DNA from 2 places in the Streptomyces sp. NPDC018026 genome. Region 2 is predicted to be linked to the other one. Evidence: riboswitches for the same ligand, from Rfam matches in the RefSeq annotation. Region 2 holds a riboswitch; the other holds the start of a gene.
The links. Region 2 has a riboswitch for glycine ahead of gcvP (aminomethyl-transferring glycine dehydrogenase). Riboswitches for the same ligand answer to the same signal wherever they lie in the genome.
Positions count from the first base shown of each region.

Region 1: another riboswitch for glycine. It lies ahead of gcvT (glycine cleavage system aminomethyltransferase GcvT); the one in region 2 lies ahead of gcvP (aminomethyl-transferring glycine dehydrogenase).

Region 1 is NZ_JBIRFY010000006.1:42,052-51,248, reverse strand. Features, by position in the region: gene ACH4D3_RS19975 (L-serine ammonia-lyase) at 1-446, opposite strand, end outside; gene glyA (serine hydroxymethyltransferase) at 547-1,809, opposite strand; gene gcvH (glycine cleavage system protein GcvH) at 1,824-2,201, opposite strand; gene gcvT (glycine cleavage system aminomethyltransferase GcvT) at 2,367-3,500, opposite strand; glycine riboswitch at 3,656-3,749, opposite strand; gene ACH4D3_RS19955 (AAA family ATPase) at 3,927-4,595, shown strand; gene ACH4D3_RS19950 (enhanced serine sensitivity protein SseB) at 4,675-5,442, shown strand; gene ACH4D3_RS19945 (enhanced serine sensitivity protein SseB C-terminal domain-containing protein) at 5,611-6,408, shown strand; gene ACH4D3_RS19940 (ABC transporter permease) at 6,723-7,730, shown strand; gene ACH4D3_RS19935 (ABC transporter substrate-binding protein) at 7,802-9,197, shown strand, end outside.
Region 2 is NZ_JBIRFY010000008.1:389,050-398,246, forward strand. Features, by position in the region: gene ACH4D3_RS25965 (LacI family DNA-binding transcriptional regulator) at 1-864, shown strand, start outside; gene ACH4D3_RS25970 (DUF1707 domain-containing protein) at 911-1,477, opposite strand; gene ACH4D3_RS25975 (molybdopterin-binding protein) at 1,715-2,134, shown strand; gene gcvP (aminomethyl-transferring glycine dehydrogenase) at 2,210-5,095, opposite strand; glycine riboswitch at 5,273-5,368, opposite strand; gene ACH4D3_RS25985 (PRC-barrel domain-containing protein) at 5,519-5,896, shown strand; gene ACH4D3_RS25990 (DNA polymerase IV) at 5,812-7,248, opposite strand; gene ACH4D3_RS25995 (MerR family transcriptional regulator) at 7,313-7,999, opposite strand; gene ACH4D3_RS26000 (bifunctional nuclease family protein) at 8,162-8,635, opposite strand; gene ACH4D3_RS26005 (MerR family transcriptional regulator) at 8,720-9,197, opposite strand, start outside.

The DNA of each region.
Region 1 (9,197 bases), on a different contig from region 2:
CCGACCGAGTAGTAGGTCTTGGTCAGCACCTCGGCGCCCTCGGCGTCGTACACCCACAGCGTCATGCCGTTGGCGTGGTAGGGGAGGGCCTTGCGGCGGTGCAGGACCATGTCGTCGTCGTAGGAGAAGGCGATCTCGTGGTCGCCGAGGAGGCTGATGCGGCCGGAGGACCGGATCGTCTCGACGCGGGTGTCGGCCGTCTCCACGTCCACCGTGCGCGGCGAGTCGCCCTCCAGGCCGAGCAGCACCGCCTTGGGGGTGCCGTGGCCGTGGCCGGTGGCGCCGAGCGAGCCGTACAGCTCGGCGCGGACCGAGGCGACGGAGTCCAGCAGCTCCTCGTTGCGCAGGCGGCGGGCGAACATGCGGGCCGCGCGCATCGGGCCGACCGTGTGCGAGCTCGACGGACCGATGCCGATCGAGAACAGGTCGAAGACCGAGATGGCCACGGGGACTCCTCAGAACGGGGGTGGTGCGGAGGGGGTGCCGAGGGGCGGGGCGCCCGGCCGCTTGTGGCGGATGCGGCGCCCCGTCCCCCGGACGCGGTGTCTACTTGTTCAGACCCGGGTACAGCGGGTGCCGGTCGGCCAGGGTCTTCACCCGGGCCTTGAGGGCCTCCGCGTCGTAGGACGGCTTCAGCGCCTCGGCGATCACGTCCGCGACCTCGGCGAAGTCCTCGGCGGTGAAGCCGCGGGTCGCCAGGGCCGGCGTACCGATGCGCAGACCGGAGGTCACCATCGGCGGACGCGGGTCGTTCGGGACGGCGTTGCGGTTGACCGTGATGCCGACCTCGTGGAGTCGGTCCTCGGCCTGCTGGCCGTCCAGCTCGGAGTCACGCAGGTCCACCAGGACCAGGTGGACGTCCGTGCCGCCGGTCAGGACGGAGACGCCCGCCGCCTTGGCGTCGTCCCGCACCAGGCGCTCGGCCAGGATGCGGGCACCCTCCAGCGTACGGCCCTGGCGCTCCTTGAAGTCCTCGCTCGCGGCGACCTTGAAGGCGACGGCCTTGGCGGCCACCACGTGCTCCAGCGGACCACCCTGCTGACCGGGGAAGACGGCGGAGTTGATCTTCTTGGCCAGCTCGGCCGTGGAGAGGATCACACCGCCGCGGGGGCCGCCCAGGGTCTTGTGGGTCGTGGTGGTGACCACGTGGGCGTGCGGCACCGGGTTCGGGTGCAGGCCAGCCGCGACCAGACCGGCGAAGTGCGCCATGTCGACCATCAGGTACGCGCCGACCTCGTCCGCGACCTTGCGGAAGGCGGCGAAGTCCAGCTGACGCGGGTAGGCCGACCAGCCCGCCACGATCAGCTTCGGCTTGGTCTCCTTGGCCAGGCGCTCCACCTCGGCCATGTCGACCTGGCCGTCGTCGCCGACGTGGTAGGGGACGACGTTGTAGAGCTTGCCGGAGAAGTTGATCTTCATGCCGTGGGTCAGGTGCCCGCCGTGGGCGAGGTTCAGACCCATGATCGTGTCGCCGGGCTTGAGCAGCGCGAACATCGCGGCCGCGTTGGCCTGGGCGCCCGAGTGCGGCTGCACGTTGGCGTGCTCGGCGCCGAAGAGCGCCTTGACCCGGTCGATGGCGATCTGCTCGATCACGTCGACGTGCTCGCAGCCGCCGTAGTAGCGGCGGCCGGGGTAGCCCTCGGCGTACTTGTTGGTGAGGACCGAGCCCTGGGCCTCCATGACCGCGACCGGGGCGAAGTTCTCCGAGGCGATCATCTCGAGGGTGGACTGCTGGCGGTCCAGCTCGGCGTCGACGGCGGCGGCGACGTCCGGGTCCAGCTCGTGCAGGGGTGTGTTCAGAAGCGACATGCGATCGTGACTCCTCAGGCGCCGGCGAAGGCGGTGTACTCGTCGGCGGAGAGCAGGTCGGCCGGCTCGTCCGTGACCTTCACCTTGAACAGCCAGCCGCCCTCGAAGGGGGCGCTGTTCACCAGCGACGGGTCGTTGACGACGTCCTCGTTGACCTCGGTGATCTCACCGGAGACGGGGGAGTACAGGTCGGAGACGGACTTGGTCGACTCCAGTTCGCCGCAGGTCTCGCCCGCGGTCACCGAGTCGCCGACCTCGGGGAGCTGGACGAAGACGACGTCACCGAGCGCGTTGGCCGCGTGCTCCGTGATGCCGACCGTCGAGACGCCGTCCTCGGCGCCCGACAGCCACTCGTGCTCCTTGCTGTAGCGCAGCTGCTGGGGGTTGCTCATGGCCTGAATTCTCCTGTACGCGAGGAAGTGGCTGGTGAAGGGGGTGGTGGGGCGGTACGTCACACGGGGCCGACGCCGCCGGGGACACCGGGGCCGACGCCGCCCAGTGTCCACCGGGGGCCGACGCCGCCCGGTGTCCACCGGGGGGCCGGTGTCGCCCAGTGTCTACTTCTGGCGCTTGTAGAACGGCAGCGCCACGACCTCGTACGGCTCGTGGCTGCCCCGGATGTCCACGCCGACGCCCTCGGTGCCCGGGGCCGCGTGCGCCGCGTCGACGTACGCCATGGCGATCGGCTTGCCCAGCGTCGGGGACGGGGCGCCGGAGGTGACCTCGCCGATCACCTCGCCACCCGCGACGACCTGATACCCGGAGCGCGGGACCCGGCGGCCCTCGGCGACCAGGCCGACCAGGACGCGGGGCGGGTTCTGCTCCGCCCGGGAAGCGGCCTCGGTCAGCGCGGCGCGCCCGACGAAGTCGCCCTCCTTCTCGAACTTCACCACCCGGCCCAGCCCGGCGTCGAACGGGGTCAGCGCGGTCGACAGCTCGTTGCCGTACAGCGGCATGCCCGCCTCCAGGCGGAGCGTGTCCCGGCAGGACAGGCCGCACGGGACCAGTCCGGCGCCCTCGCCCGCCTTGGTCAGCGCCTGCCACAGCTCGACGGCGTGCTCCGGCTTCACGAACAGCTCGAAGCCGTCCTCGCCGGTGTAGCCGGTGCGCGCGATCAGCGCCGGGACGCCGGCGACCGTGCCGGGCAGACCGGCGTAGTACTTCAGGCCGTCCAGGTCGGCGTCGGTGAGCGACGCGAGGATGCCCGGGGACTGAGGGCCCTGCACGGCGAGCAGCGCGTAGGCGTCGCGGTCGTCGCGCACCTCGGCGTCGAAGCCGCCCGCCCGCTCGGTCAGCGCGTCCAGCACGACCTGGGCGTTGGAGGCGTTGGCGACCACCATGTAGTGAGCAGACACGGCCGCGGTGTCGTCGAGCCGGTAGACGATCAGGTCGTCCAGGATGCCGCCGTCCTCGCGGCAGATCATGGTGTAGCGGGCCCGGCCCGGCTTCACGGTGCCGATGTTGCCGACCAGCGCGAAGTTCAGCAGCTCGGCCGCCTGCGGCCCGGTGACGGTGATCTCACCCATGTGCGACAGGTCGAAGAGACCGGCGCGGGTGCGCACCGCGACGTGCTCCTCGCGCTCGGAGCCGTAGCGCAGGGGCATGTCCCAGCCGGCGAAGTCGGTCATCGTCGCGCCCAGCGCGCGATGCGTGGCGTCGAGCGCGGTACGGCGCGGTTCGGTACTGCTCATCGGTCGGTCGTCTCCCAGGACAGGACGTGGCGAGGTCGGTCCTCCCCATCTGTCATCGGAACCTGAGAGGTTCGCCACGGCCACCGGAGTACGGCGATCAGGGCTTGCACCTTGGGTGGGACCGCCGTCGGGGGCGGTCCGCTTTTCAGATGTGCCTCGCCCGCGCGGTAACGGGGCCTGAGAGATTCAAGGGAGGGACTTGCTCCTTCGGCGCCCCGGCGCGGCCGGGGACTCTCCCGCGCGGATTCAAACGGCCGGTATGCAGTTGGCGCCGCCATCATTGCATGCCCGGGCGATCCGTGGCAGACCGTGATCTGTAACCGGCTTGTGGCAGTAAGCGAACGAAAACGCGAGACCCGCGCATTACCTTCTCTTTACACTCGACGGGGAGGTACTCGTGTACCGCCCCAGGGGAGGACGATCACGGTGAACAGGACCACGGCGTACGCCACGACCTCGGGACTCGCGCTGCCCAAGCAGCCGGCCGCCCCGGCCCCCGAGGCATGCGCCCCGCTGACCGCACCCGTCGTCCGCGACCTCAGAGACCGCGACGGCCGCAGCCCGCACGCCCTGCTCTTCGGACCCCGGGACCTGGTGGTGATCACCGGCCTGCCCGGCAGCGGCAAGTCCACGCTGATGCGGCGCACCGTGCGCGGCGGCCGCATCGACTCCCAGGACACCCGCGACCGCTGGGACCGCCGCATGCCGCGTCTCCTGCCGTACCCGCTCTACCGCCCCCTCGTCCGCCTCGCCCACTACGCCGGACTGCGCCGCGCGCTGCGCTCCGGCGAGGGCGTCGTCGTGCACGACTGCGGCACCCAGGCCTGGGTGCGCGGCTGGCTGGCCCGCGAGGCCCGGCGCCGGGACGGCACCCTGCACCTGCTGCTGCTCGACGTCGCCCCCGGCGAGGCCCTGGCAGGCCAGCGCGAGCGCGGCCGGGGCGTGTCGCGGTACGCGTTCCTGCGGCACCGCGCGGCCAACTCCCGCCTGCTGCGCGCGGTGACCGAGGGCACGCTGCCCGCGGGCTGCTCCTCGGCGGTCGTCCTCGACCGGGCGGCGGCCGACACCCTGCGGCGGATCGCCTTCACGGGGTGACGCACGGTAGGGCCCCGGGGCCGAACGGGTTAGCCTTTCAGCCACGAACGGCGGTACCAGGCAGGCGGTAGGTAGGCAGATGGACTTCCCGGCACAGACGCACCCCCACCCGCACGGCGGATGGCCAGGCAACGAGCTGGAGGAGGTGCTGTCCGCCTCCCTCGGCATCCCGGCGGCCGGCGGCCGGATCGTGGAGGTCCTCGGCCGCAGCTTCCTGTGGATCCCGCTGCCGAACGGCGGCGGCCCGCACAGCGGCCCCCTCGACCTGCCGTCGCTGGAGATCGACGGCCAGGCCTACGTGCCGGTGTTCAGCTCGGAGGAGCAGCTGCGCCAGGTCGCGGGCGCGCACATGGCGTACACCGTCGCCCCCGCCGCGGAGTTCGCCCGCGGCCTGCCCCCGCAGGTCGGCATCGCGGTGAACCCGGAGGGCGTGGTCGGCATCCCGCTGCCGCCGCCCGCCGTGGCCGAGCTGTGCCGGGCCGGGCGCACCCCGCTGGACGGGCCCTCCTCCGGCGGCCGGGTCCGCCTCTTCGAGCCGGACTGGCAGGACGACCCGGTGGACTTCCTGGCCGCGGCCTCCGCCGAGTTCGCCGCCACCGGCGTCGTACGCAGCGCGCGCCGCTGCCTGGCCGCCGTCGAGACCGCCGACCCGGTCCTGTTCGTCGGCGTCGAACTGACCCACTGGGAGGACGACGCCCGCACCCTCCCCCTGGACGCCCTCGGCCGAGCCCTCGCCAAGTCCCCCCTGAAGTACCAGGTCAACCTGGTCCTCCTGGAAGCGGCCCAGGACCCGGTCTGCGACTGGATGCGGGAGAAGGTCAGGCCCTTCTACAACGGTGACTTGTAAACACCGGTATGGGAAACGCCGTCAGGGGCGCGGGGAACTGCGCGACAAGCCACGACGGCGCCGCAGCCGAACAAGGACCGCACACCCCGAGCTCCAGACCTCCCCCGCACCCGGCGGAGCCTTAAGCTGGTCCCAACACCGGGGGAACTTCTCGAAGGGGCGATACGCGTGAGCGCCAGCGGCACCACGACCGGACAGGTCGAGCACATGCTGCGCCAGGTGACGCCCGGGCGCTACGACGCCTACGAGGCCCTGCTGCGCGCCCTCGCCACCCCCACTTCCGGCCAGGTCTGGATGCTGCTGTGGCACGGCCAGGCCGGCTCCCCGGACGCCCAGTACGGGAACATGGAGATCGAGGGCTACGGCTACGCGCCCTGCGTGACCTCCGCCCAGGAGCTCTCGGCCAGCGGCTGGAACCGGTCGTACGAAGTGGTCGACGGCCTGGAGGTGGCCCGCGCCCTGTACCCGGACCACTACGGCCTGTGGCTCAATCCGCACGCCCCCGGCGGCGGCGTCGGCATCCCCTGGCTCGACCTGCGCCGCATCGCCTCCGGCCTGGACCGTCAGCCCGCCGGGCCGCTGCGGCTGTCCGAACCGGCCATCGAGATCCCCCAGTTCTACGCCCTGCTCGCGCAGAACGCCCACCGCACCCCGGCGGTCCGCGCGCTGCGCCGCGCCTGGGTGCAGCCCGCGCTGGGCGCGCCGTACCTCGCCATCGGCCTGGACGTGTACGACACCTCCCCGCCGGCCGTCGACGCGGTGCGCGCCATGATGCAGCAGTCCGTCGGCGCGGTGCCGGACGGGCTGCCGGTGTCGACGGTGGCGATGACCGACACCGACGACCCGGTCGCGCTGTGGCTGCGCGCCAACGCGCGCCCGTTCTACGACCGCGAGGCCCACGCTCCGGCCCCCGCCCAGGCGCCGGCGGGCGGGTACGGATACCCTCCGGCCGGTAGCCGGTACTGACGGCGGCGGGGTCGGTCCTCCGGTCGGCAGAGGCGATCTTCGCGCGTAGATGACGACGCAAAGCGCCACCTTGTCCCCGATGTCCCAACTCGCCCGTGTCCGGCCCCCGTTACCCACTGTCCGGATAACGGAACACCTCAAACAGCATCACGGTTGCGCATCCATTCCCCGTCAAGTCTGGCTACAGATCGCCAAAGCGTTGAAGACTCCCGCAACAAGGGGTGGATGCTCGCCTCTTTGTACGACGGACTGATCACGCCGCTACAGCGGCAAGTGCGGGCCGGCTACCGCCGGTTGAGAGGGGTCCCTGCCAGATGACGGCACCATTGCACGAGCCGACCGCGGAAGCGGCCCCGAGTGCGGCAGAGGAAGCGGCGGTTGCCGGCGCCGAGGCCAAGTCGGTACAAGGGCGCTCCCTGGGCCGGATCGCCTGGGAGCGCCTGAAGCGGGACAAGCTGGCCCTCGCGGGCGGCATCGTCGTGCTGGTCCTCGTCGTGGTCGCCGTGTTCGCGCCCTTGATCACCTCGCTCTACGGGCAGGACCCCAACGCGTACAACGAGGACATGATCGACCCGCTGTTCGGTACCCCCACGGGTTCCCTGGGCGGCCTCGGCGGCGAGCACTGGCTCGGCGTGGAGCCGGTCAACGGCCGCGACATCTTCGCCCGCATCGTCCACGGCGCCCGGATCTCGCTGCTGGTCGGCTTCCTGTCCGCGATGGTGGCCGTGGTCCTCGGCACCGTCCTCGGTGTCCTCGCGGGCTTCTTCGGCGGCTGGGTCGACTCCCTCATCTGCCGGATCATGGACGGCCTGCTGGCCTTCCCGCAGCTGCTCTTCATCATCGCCCTGGTCTCCGTCATGCCGGACAACATGCTCGGACTGAGCGGCACGGGCGTGCGCCTGCTCATGATGATCGTGGTCATCGGCTTCTTCGGCTGGCCCTACATCGGTCGCGTGGTCCGCGGTCAGACACTCTCGATGCGCGAACGGGAGTACGTCGAGGCGGCCCGGTCGCTGGGGGCCGGACGGTTCTACATCCTCTTCAAGGAACTGCTGCCCAACCTGGTGGCGCCGATCATCGTGTACACGACGATGATGATCCCCACCAACATCCTCACCGAGGCGGCGCTCAGCTTCCTGGGTGTGGGCGTCAAGCCGCCCACGTCGTCGTGGGGGCAGATGCTCTCGAGCGCGATCGACTACTACAAGTCGGACCCCATGTACATGGTGGTCCCCGGTGTGGCGATCTTCATCACCGTTCTTGCCTTCAACCTCTTCGGTGACGGCGTGCGCGACGCGCTGGACCCGAAGGGGTCCCGCTGACCCTGCCGTACCGCAAAGCGACCCGTGGCACCTGCACGGGGTCTCTCATCTAATCCGGAGGATCCGAGATCGTGACTACCCAACGCACCTCAGGGCGGCGCAAGCAGGCTTTGGCCGCTGCCGCAGTGGTCGCCGCGCTGCTGACCACGGCGGCGTGCGGCGGAGGCGGCGACGACGACAGCGGCGGCGGTTCGAAGAACGGCGCGGCCGGCTACGACGCAGCCAACAACAAGGTCGCCCAGGCCTCCGAGGCCAAGAAGGGCGGCACGCTGAAGTTCGCCAGCACGCAGGACGCCGACTCGTGGGACACCACGCGCGGCTACTACGGCTTCATGTGGGACTTCTCCCGCTACTACAGCCGCCAGCTGGTCACGAACAAGACCGAGCCGGGTGCCGCCGGCGCCGAGACCACCCCCGACCTCGCCACCGACGTCGCCAAGGTCTCGGACGACGGCAAGACCTACACGTACACCCTGCGTGACGACGTCACCTGGGAGGACGGCAAGCCGATCACCTCCAAGGACGTCAAGTACGGCATCGAGCGCGTCTGGGCGCAGGACGTGCTGTCCGGCGGCCCGACGTACCTCAAGGAGGTGCTCGACCCCGAGGGCGAGTACAAGGGCCCGTACAAGGACACGTCCAAGGACAAGCTCGGTCTGAAGGCGATCGAGACGCCGGACGACAAGACCATCGTCTTCCACCTGCCGCAGGCCAACTCGGACTTCGAGGAGATGCTCGCGCTGACCTCGGCGTCCCCGGTCCGCCAGGACAAGGACACCAAGTCCAAGTACGGCCTGCACCCGTTCTCCTCGGGCCCGTACAAGTTCGAGTCCTACAACCCCGGCAAGGACCTGACCCTGGTCCGCAACACCGAGTGGAAGCAGAGCTCGGACCCGGTCCGCAAGGCGTACCCGGACAAGATCACGATCAAGTTCTTCACCAACGCCAACGACATGGACGCCCGCCTCATCGCCGGCGACTACGACATCGACCTGGCGCAGACCGGTCTGTCCCCGCAGGGCCGCACCACCGCCCTGAAGGAGCACAAGGCCAACCTGGACAACCCGGTCTCGGGTTACATCCGGTACGCAGCGTTCCCGCAGAACGTGAAGCCGTTCGACAACATCCACTGCCGCAAGGCCGTGCTCTACGGGGCCGACCACGTCTCCCTGCAGACCGCGCGCGGCGGCCCGGTCGCCGGCGGCGACATCGGCACCAACATGCTGCCGCCCGCCGTCCCGGGCTCCGAGGGTCAGAAGTACGACCCGTACGAGATGGCCGGTGCCAACAAGAAGGGCAACGTCGAGAAGGCCAAGGAAGAGCTGAAGGCCTGCAACAAGCCGAACGGCTTCAAGACCACCATCGCGGTCCGCAACAACAAGCCGGTCGAGGTCGCCACCGCCGAGTCCCTCCAGGCCTCGCTGAAGAAGGTCGGCATCGACGTCGAGATCGACCAGTACGACGGCT
Region 2 (9,197 bases):
CGCCGGGCCGCCCTGATCGACCTGGTCTTCAACGACCTGGACAGCCCCTGGGCCGTGGAGATCATCCGCGGAGTCGAGGAGGTGGCCCACACCGCCGGGGTCGGCACCGTGGTCTCCGCGATCCACGGACGTTCGGGCGACGCCCGTCAGTGGATGCGCAATCTGCGGGCCAGGGCCTGTGACGGCGTCGTGGTCGTCACCTCCGCCCTGGACCCCGTGCTCCACCAGGAGCTGCGGATCCTCGGCGTGCCCCTGGTGGTCGTCGACCCGGCGGGCGCCCCCGACCTGGACGTGCCCACCGTCGGCGCCGCCAACCACTCGGGCGGCCGGGCGGCCACCGAGCATCTGCTGGCGCTGGGACACCGCAGGATCGGGCTGATCGCCGGTCCGCCGCGACTGCTGTGCTCGCGGGCCCGCCACGACGGCTACCGCGCCGCCCTGGAGGAGGCCGGGGTCGCCGTGGACGAGTCGCTGGTCGTCCCCGGGGACTTCCGTCACGAGTCCGGCTTCGCGGCCTGTGCCGCCCTGCTGGGCCTGCCCGAGCCGCCGACGGCCGTCTTCGCGGCCAGCGACCAGATGGCACTCGGCGCGATCGAGGCACTGCGCCGTCGGGGGCTGCGGGTGCCGCAGGACCTGAGCGTCGTCGGCTTCGACGACCTTCCGGAGGTCCGCTGGTCGGCCCCGCCCCTGACGACCGTGCGCCAGCCGCTGGCCGACATGGGCAGGGAGGCCGCGCGCACGGTGCTCCGCCGTACTCGCGGCGAGCGTCCGGACCCGCCGCGGATCGAGCTGGGCACGGAGCTGATCGTCCGCTCCAGCACGGCGCCGCCGCCCCCGCCCGCCCCGGCGGCACCCTCCCACTGAGGTCTCCCGCCGGTCACCCTCCCGCTCAGGACTCCCGCCGATGCCGCTACGCCCGGCGCCCGAGCCTGCGGCGCGGCGTTCGCACCACGACCTGACCCCAGCTGATCGCCCCCGTGATCTCCACCCTCAGCTCCACGGGCGCCCCGGTGTCGCCGGTCCGCGGCGTCTTCACCTCGGCGAAGCTGGTCACCAGGGAGTCGGTGTCCACCACGATGCCGGGCCGGGTCACGACCTTCAGCGCCCCGGCCCGCATGTCGAGGTCGATGTGGAGGGTGTCGTGCGCGATCACGGCGCGGGCGAGGTCGAGGGTCACCTCGCCCCAGGCCGATCGGATCTCCATCCGCCGTGGGACCACCCAGCCCTCGCCCCGCCGGGTGGACGCCCCCTCCTGCTCGATGCGGACGACGTCCTTGGCGGCGGCGACCGGGCGGGCGTCGGCCGCCGTCGGCAGGTCGGCGGTGAGGGCGGCGAGCTCCCCCTGGGTCCGCGCGACGAGCGCCGCGCCCACCCGCTCGTCCAGCTCCTCCGGCGTCAGCCGGCCTTCGCCCGCGGCGGCGCTCAGGAGGTCCACGGCCCGGTCCCGGTCCGTGTGCGAGGCACGGAGTGCGGGCATTACGCCGTCCTGTGTGGGCTGCACCGACATAGCTCGACCCCGATCTCCCCGGGGCGTCCCGCGAACGCCCCCTCCACTGCGGCACACTAACGCTATATCGCGTTATACCCAACGGCCAACCCCGCGTCCACCGGCTCTTCCCCGCGGCCCGTCGCGACCGGCACCCGGCCCTGCCCGATCGGCGACGCGGACGCACGCGTACCCGGCGCGACGCCCGCACCGGGCTACGGTGCCCCCATGAGCCTGAGCATCCGCAACCAGCTCCCCGGCACCGTCACCGCCGTCACCCCGGGCGAGGCCATGGCGACGGTCGCCGTCCGTCTCTCCGGCGGCCAGGACCTCACCGCGGCCATCACCCGGGAGTCCGCCGAGGACCTGGCGCTCGCCCCCGGCACCGCCGTGCGGGCCCTCGTGAAGTCCACCGAGGTGGCCCTTGCCACCGGGCGCGTGGAGGGGCTGTCCATCCGCAACCGGCTGCCGGGCACCGTCACCGCCCTGACCACCGGTGCCGCGATGGCCACCGTCGCGGTCGCCGTCGAGGGTGCCGAGCTGACCGCGGCCGTCACCCGGCAGGCCGCCGACGACCTGGGACTGTCCGTGGGCGCTCCCGTCGTCGCGCTGGTCAAGTCGACGGAGGTGTCGCTCGCCACTCCCTGAGACGCCTGAGACGCCGAGAGGCCCCGTCCGGGCACCGCGGCCCGGACGGGACCTCTCTGACTTTCCTGGCGGGACTCAGTCCTCGTACGCGTCCAGCGGCGGGCAGGAGCAGACCAGGTTCCGGTCGCCGTAGGCCTGGTCGATGCGGCGCACCGGCGGCCAGTACTTGTCGGCGGCGGACACGCCGGCCGGGAAGACGGCCTCCTCGCGTGTGTACGCGTGGTCCCACTCACCGCCGAGCGCGTCCGCGGTGTGCGGGGCGCCGCGCAGCGGGTTGTCGTCGGCGGGCCAGGCGCCGGAGCCGACCTTCTCGATCTCCGCGCGGATGGCGATCATCGCCTCGCAGAACCGGTCCAGCTCGGCCAGGTCCTCGGACTCGGTCGGCTCGATCATCAGCGTGCCGGCCACCGGGAAGGACATCGTCGGCGCGTGGAAGCCGTAGTCGATCAGCCGCTTGGCGACGTCGTCGACGCTCACGCCGGTGGCCTTGGTCAGCGGGCGCAGGTCGATGATGCACTCGTGCGCGACCAGCCCGCCGGGGCCGTTGTAGAGCACCGGGAAGTGCGGCTCCAGGCGCTTGGCGATGTAGTTGGCGGACAGCACGGCGACCTGGGTGGCGCGCTTGAGGCCCTCGCCGCCCATCAGCCGGACGTAGGACCAGGAGATCGGCAGGATGCCGGCCGAGCCCCACGGCGCCGCCGAGATCGGGCCGACGCCCGTCTGCGGCCCGGCCGCGGGCTGCAGCGGGTGGTTGGGCAGGTACGGCGCCAGGTGCGACCGCACGCCCACGGGGCCGACGCCGGGACCGCCGCCGCCGTGCGGGATGCAGAAGGTCTTGTGCAGGTTCAGGTGGGAGACGTCGCCGCCGAAGTGGCCGGGCTTGGCGAGGCCGACCAGGGCGTTGAGGTTGGCTCCGTCGACGTAGACCTGGCCGCCCGCGTCGTGCACCTGCGCGCAGATGTCGGCCACGTGCTCCTCGAACACGCCGTGCGTGGACGGGTAGGTGATCATCAGCACGGCCAGCTCGTCGCGGTGCTTCTCGATCTTGGCCCGCAGGTCCTCGACGTCGATCTCGCCGTCCTCGGCGGTCTTGACGACGACGACCTTCATGCCGGCCATCACGGCGCTGGCGGCGTTGGTGCCGTGCGCGGAGGACGGGATGAGGCAGACGGTGCGCTGCTCGTCGCCGTTGGCGCGGTGGTAGCCGCGCACGGCGAGCAGTCCGGCGAACTCGCCCTGCGACCCGGCGTTGGGCTGGAGCGAGACCTTGTCGTACCCGGTGACCTCGGCCAGCCGCTCCTCCAGCTCACGGATGAGGGTGAGGTAGCCCTGCGCCTGCTCGGCGGGCGCGAAGGGGTGCAGCGCGCCGAACTCGGGCCAGGTGACCGGCTCCATCTCGGTGGTCGCGTTGAGCTTCATGGTGCAGGAGCCCAGCGGGATCATGCCGCGGTCCAGCGCGTAGTCCCGGTCGGCGAGGCGGCGCAGGTAGCGCAGCATCGCGGTCTCGGAGCGGTGCTGGTGGAAGACGGGGTGGGTCAGGAAGTCGTCGGTGCGCAGCAGCGCCTCGGGCAGCGTCTCCCCGGCCTCCGCGTCCAGCGACTCGATGTCGCCCTCGACGCCGAAGGCGTGCCACACGCCGCCGACCTGGGCGCGCGTGGTGGTCTCGTCGCAGGCGAAGGACACGTGGTCGGCGTCGACGAGCCGCAGGTTGATGCCGTTCTCGCGGGCGGCGTGCACGATCGCGCCGGCCCGGCCGGGCACCCGCGCGGTGACGGTGTCGAAGTAGGCGCCGTGGACGATCTCGACGCCGCCCGCGGCGAGGCCGGCGGCGGTGATGGTGGCGTACCGGTGGGTGCGGCGGGCGATGGCCCGCAGGCCCTCGGGGCCGTGGTAGACGGCGTACATACCGGCCATGACGGCGAGCAGCACCTGCGCGGTGCAGATGTTGCTGGTGGCCTTCTCGCGGCGGATGTGCTGCTCGCGGGTCTGCAGGGCCAGGCGGTAGGCCTTGTTGCCGTCGGCGTCCACGGAGACGCCGACCAGGCGGCCGGGGAGGCTGCGGGCGAACTTCTCGTGCACGGCCATGTAACCGGCGTGCGGTCCGCCGAAGCCCATCGGCACGCCGAATCGCTGGGTGGTGCCCACGGCGATGTCCGCGCCCAGCTCGCCGGGGGAGGTGAGGAGCGTGAGGGCGAGCAGGTCGGCGGCGACGGTGACGAGGGCGCCGAGCTCGTGCGCCCGGTCGATCACCGGCTGGATGTCGCGGACGGCTCCGGAGGCACCCGGGTACTGGATCAGGACGCCGTTGATCTCCCTCTCGGCGACCTCGGCCGGGATGCCCTCGCTCAGGTCGGCGACGACGACCTCGACGCCGGTCGGCTCGGCGCGGGTCCGTATCACGGCGACGGTCTGCGGCAGCGCGTCCGCGTCGACCAGGAAGAGGCCCTTCTTGTTCTTGCCCATGCGCCGGGAGAGGGCCATCGCCTCGGCGGCGGCGGTGCCCTCGTCGAGCAGCGAGGCGCCGGAGGTGGGCAGGCCGGTCAGCTCGGCGACCATCGTCTGGAAGTTCAGCAGCGCTTCGAGACGGCCCTGGGAGATCTCCGGCTGGTAGGGCGTGTACGCCGTGTACCAGGACGGGTTCTCCATGACGTTGCGCAGGATCACCGGCGGGGTGAAGGTGCCGTAGTAGCCGAGGCCGATCATGGAGTCGAGGACCTGGTTGCGGTCGGCGAGCGAGCGAAGCTCGGCCAGCACCTCGGCCTCGGAGCGCGCGCCCGGCAGGTCCAGCGCGTCGGCGTTCTTGATCACATCCGGCACCGCGGCGGCCGTCAGTTCGTCGAGCGAACCGTAACCGACCTGCGCGAGCATCTTGGCCCGGGCCTCGTGGTCGGGGCCGATGTGGCGCTGCTCGAAGGGCATGGCCTGTTCGAGTTCGGAGAGCGGAGTGCGATGGGCGGTCATTGCGGAGGCCTCCTGGTCTGACGACCTTCGAGGGGCACCACGGCGCGGGTACCCGGACGGCCTCCCCCTCTGTCATCTCAACCTGAGAGCTTCACCGGGTGAGCCCTGGGGCTCTCCCGGCTTTCACCGTCGGTGAGAGCGGAAGCCGTCGACACCCGCCCTGCTTTCCAGAGTGACCTCGTCCGTGCGGTACGTGAGCCTGAGAGATTCCGGGGAGGATTTGCTCCTTCGGCGCCTCCGGTGGTGTCCGGAGGACTCTCCCGCGCGGGGTCAGCAGCCGTTTGCCAGCGTACCAGCGAGGTCGCGGCACGGACTTCGAGTGGCCGACCGGGCACTTGTGCTCTTTTGTAGTACTTACGGATGATTAGGCGGCTGGTGTGCGACCCCAGTCCGGCCCAGTGGTGCGATCAAGTGGAGGGCCCCGTGCGTACTGACATCGATCCGCGGAACCTGATCGGCCGCAAGGCGTTCGACCGCGACGGCACCAGGATCGGCACCGTGGACGAGGTCTACCTCGACGATGCCACCGGCGTCCCCGAGTGGGCGGCGATACGAACCGGTCTCTTCAGCAGGGACGCCTTCGTCCCGCTGGAGCCCAGCGAGCTGGTCGACGGCACCCTGCGGGTGCCCTTCGACCGGGGGCTGATCAAGGAGGCGCCCGACTTCGGCGTCGGCCGCCACCTCTCGCCGGAACAGGAACTCCAGCTCTACCACCACTACGGGCTGGACGTATCGGCCGCTCCCCCGCCTCCCGACCACGACTTCGGCAAGCTGGCCGGCACGGGCAACGACGACGGCTGACCGCCCTCGCCGCCCTCCGTGCCGGCGACCAGCGGCAGCGGATCCGCCGGTGTCAGCTCCGGGTCGTCCACCGGGAAGGTCCGCACCCGCCCGACCTCCGAGTACGGCGTCTCGAAGCGCACGGTGACCCGCCCCAGACCGCTGCCCTGGACCCAGCCGTGCCCCAGCTCCGTGTGCCGCACATCGTGCCCCGACGGCCACCGGCGCTCGGCGGGCGAGGCGCTGTGCTCCTCGGCGGGCTCGGTCCCGGGCTCCTCGGCCGGTTCCTCCGCCCGGTCCCCCGCCGCCTGCGCGAACAGGTCCTCCTGCGTGTAGTCGGCGAGCCCGCTGACCCCCACCCCGAGCAGCCGCACGCCGCCCGTGGTGTCCACCGAGTCCAGCAGTCTGGCGGCCGCCTCCCGCACCACCGCGGGATCGTCGGTGGGACCGCGCAGGGTCTCGGAGCGCGTGAGCGTGGAGAAGTCGTATCTGCGCACCTTGAGCACGATGGTCCGCCCGGACAGGCCGGCGGCGCGCAGCCGCCGCACACAGCGCTCCGCCAGCCGCGCCACCTCGACGCCGACCCGCACCCGGTCGTGGATGTCCACGTCGTAGGTGTCCTCCACGGACACCGACTTGGTCTCCCGCTCGGCCACCACCGGACGCTCGTCCCGCGCCAGCGCCATGGCGTACAGCGCGTGGCCGTGCGCCTTGCCCAGCAGCCGCACCAGCTCGTCCTCGCCCGCCTCGGCGATCTCGCCGACCGTGGTGATCCCCGCCCGCCGCAGATGGTCTCCCGTGGCCGGTCCCACCCCGGGCAGCGTCCGCACCGTCATCGGCGCCAGCATGGCCCGCTCGGTCCCCGGCGGGATGAGCACCAGTCCGTCGGGCTTGGCCGCCTCCGAGGCGATCTTGGCGAGCATCTTGGAGGCGGCGAGGCCCACGGATCCGGTGAGGCCGGTGACGGTGCGGATGTCCGTGCGCAGCTTCGCCCCGGCCACTCGCGCCGACTCCGCGTCCCGGGCCGCCCCGCCGGCGTCCAGGTCCACGAAGGCCTCGTCCAGGCTCAGCGGCTCCACCAGCGGCGACAGCTCCCGCAGCAGCCGCATCACCTGCTCGCTGATCGACCGGTAGAGCTCGAAGCGCGGCACGAGGTAGGCCGCGTGCGGCGCGAGCCGGCGGGCCTGGCCCATCGGCATCGCGGAGTGCACCCCGAACACCCGCGCCTCGTACGAGCAGGTGGCGACCACACCGCGCGGTCCGAGGCCGCCCACCACGACGGCCTTCCCGCGCAGGCTCGGCTTGGACGCCTGCTCCACCGAGGCGAAGAAGGCGTCCATGTCGAGATGCAGGATCGTGGGCGCGGTTCTCACATCTCCGATGCTGCCCTACGCCACTGACAATGCCCTCACCGAACGGCTCCGGGGCGCGGCGGGGTCAGACCGCCCGGTTGTTCCGCCGCCGGGCCAGTTCGTCGGCCGGATTGTGCCCGACCAGCGTCTCCCCCGTGTCGATCCGCTCGCCGTGCAGCTGGGACAGCGCGCTCTCCACGTCCCGCCACACCACGCCGACGGCGATCCCGAAGATGCCCTGCCCGCCCTGGAGCAGGGCGTGCACCTCCTCGGGCGAGGTGCACTCGTAGACGGTGGCGCCGTCGCTCATCAGCGTCATCCGCTCCAGGTCGCGAAAGCCGCGCTCCCCGAGGTGCTGGACGGCGGTGCGGATGTTCTGCAGGGACACACCGGTGTCGAGGAAGCGTTTGACGATCTTCAGCACGACCACGTCGCGGAAGCTGTACAGCCGCTGCGTCCCGGAACCGTGCGCGGGCCGTACGCTGGGCTCGACGAGGCCGGTGCGGGCCCAGTAGTCGAGTTGCCGGTAGGTGATGCCGGCGGCCGCGCAGGCCGTCGGCCCTCGGTAGCCGATCTGCTCGGACGCCATGGACGTCGCCCCTCCGCTGGTCGGCACGGCTGCCGGTCGCTGCGGACCGGGATCGGCCGCAACACCGTGCTGGGCGTGGCCCGCGCCTGCGCGAAGCCGGGAGCCCGGGGGAGGGTACGGACCGCCTGCCCCGAGGCTGTGCCCGGGGCCACCCCCAACCGTACCGTCGCCGCTGATTCTCACGCCGACCTCCGTCCTTGACCTGCCTCCTCGAAGGTAGGCAGTCACCAAGGGTGCGTCAACGATCGCCACACTCGGCACGCCGAGTGATAATCACCCTACGAGTGGTTTCCCGTGTCCGATCCCGGGAAAGGCTAGCCGGATGTGCCCGGACGGGCCCGCGTCTCACTGATTGCTGGTCCCGAAGTCCTCGGGCGAGATCTGGTCGAGGAACTCGCGGAACTTCTCCACCTCGTCCTCCTGCTCGTCCGGAATGGCGATACCGGCGTCGTCGAGGACCGTGTCGCTGCCGTAGATCGGCGTACCGGTGCGCAATGCCAGCGCTATGGCGTCGGACGGCCTGGCGCTGACCTCGACCCCGCTCGCGAAGACCAGCTCGGCGTAGAAGACCCCGTCGCGCAGGTCGGTGATGCGTACTTCGGAGAGCTCCTGGCCGACGGCTTCCAGCACGTCCTTGAAGAGGTCGTGGGTCAGCGGCCGTGCGGGAGCCATGCCCTGCTGGGCGAAGGCGATCGCCGTCGCCTCCCCCGGTCCGATCCAGATGGGAAGGTAACGGTCGCCGCCCACCTCGCGCAGCAGCACGATCGGCTGGTTGGAGGGCATCTCGACCCGGACACCTACGACATCGAGCTCGTTCACACAGCAACCCTAGGCCGTGCCCGGGACGTTTGGGTAGTCGGGCCGGGATCGGGGTGGGCGATCCGGGTCGCCGGTCCGCCCGTTTCAGGGCAGCCGCACGCCCAGAGCGGTCTGCACCAGCGCCGCGTGCAGCTTCACCGCGAGTCCCGCCAGCTCCTTGGTGCGGGCTTCTGCGTGTGCCCTGGTCTGCGGGTTGCGGTGGCGCTTCAGCGGAGCCACCACCTGATCCACGAGCCCGGCCTCGCGGTCGGCGGCGGCCTTCATCACCCGCAGGTGCCGCGGCTCGATCCCGAACCGCCCCAGCTGCACCACCAGCGACGCCACGGTGACCGCCTCGGCGTCGTACGCCCCGTCGGGCAGCGGAGCGAGGAGCCCGTACGACTCCCACTCCTTCAGCTCCTGCTCGCCGATCCCGGCCGTGGCCAGCAGCTCGTCCCGCCCGATCCGGGCCACCGTCGGGCTCTCGGCGGGCTCGGGCGCGGCCGCCTCCCCGTCCCGCTGCCGGCCGACCCGCGGCAGCGCCACGGCCTCGCCGCGCTCCACGGCGTCCAGGTGCTCACGG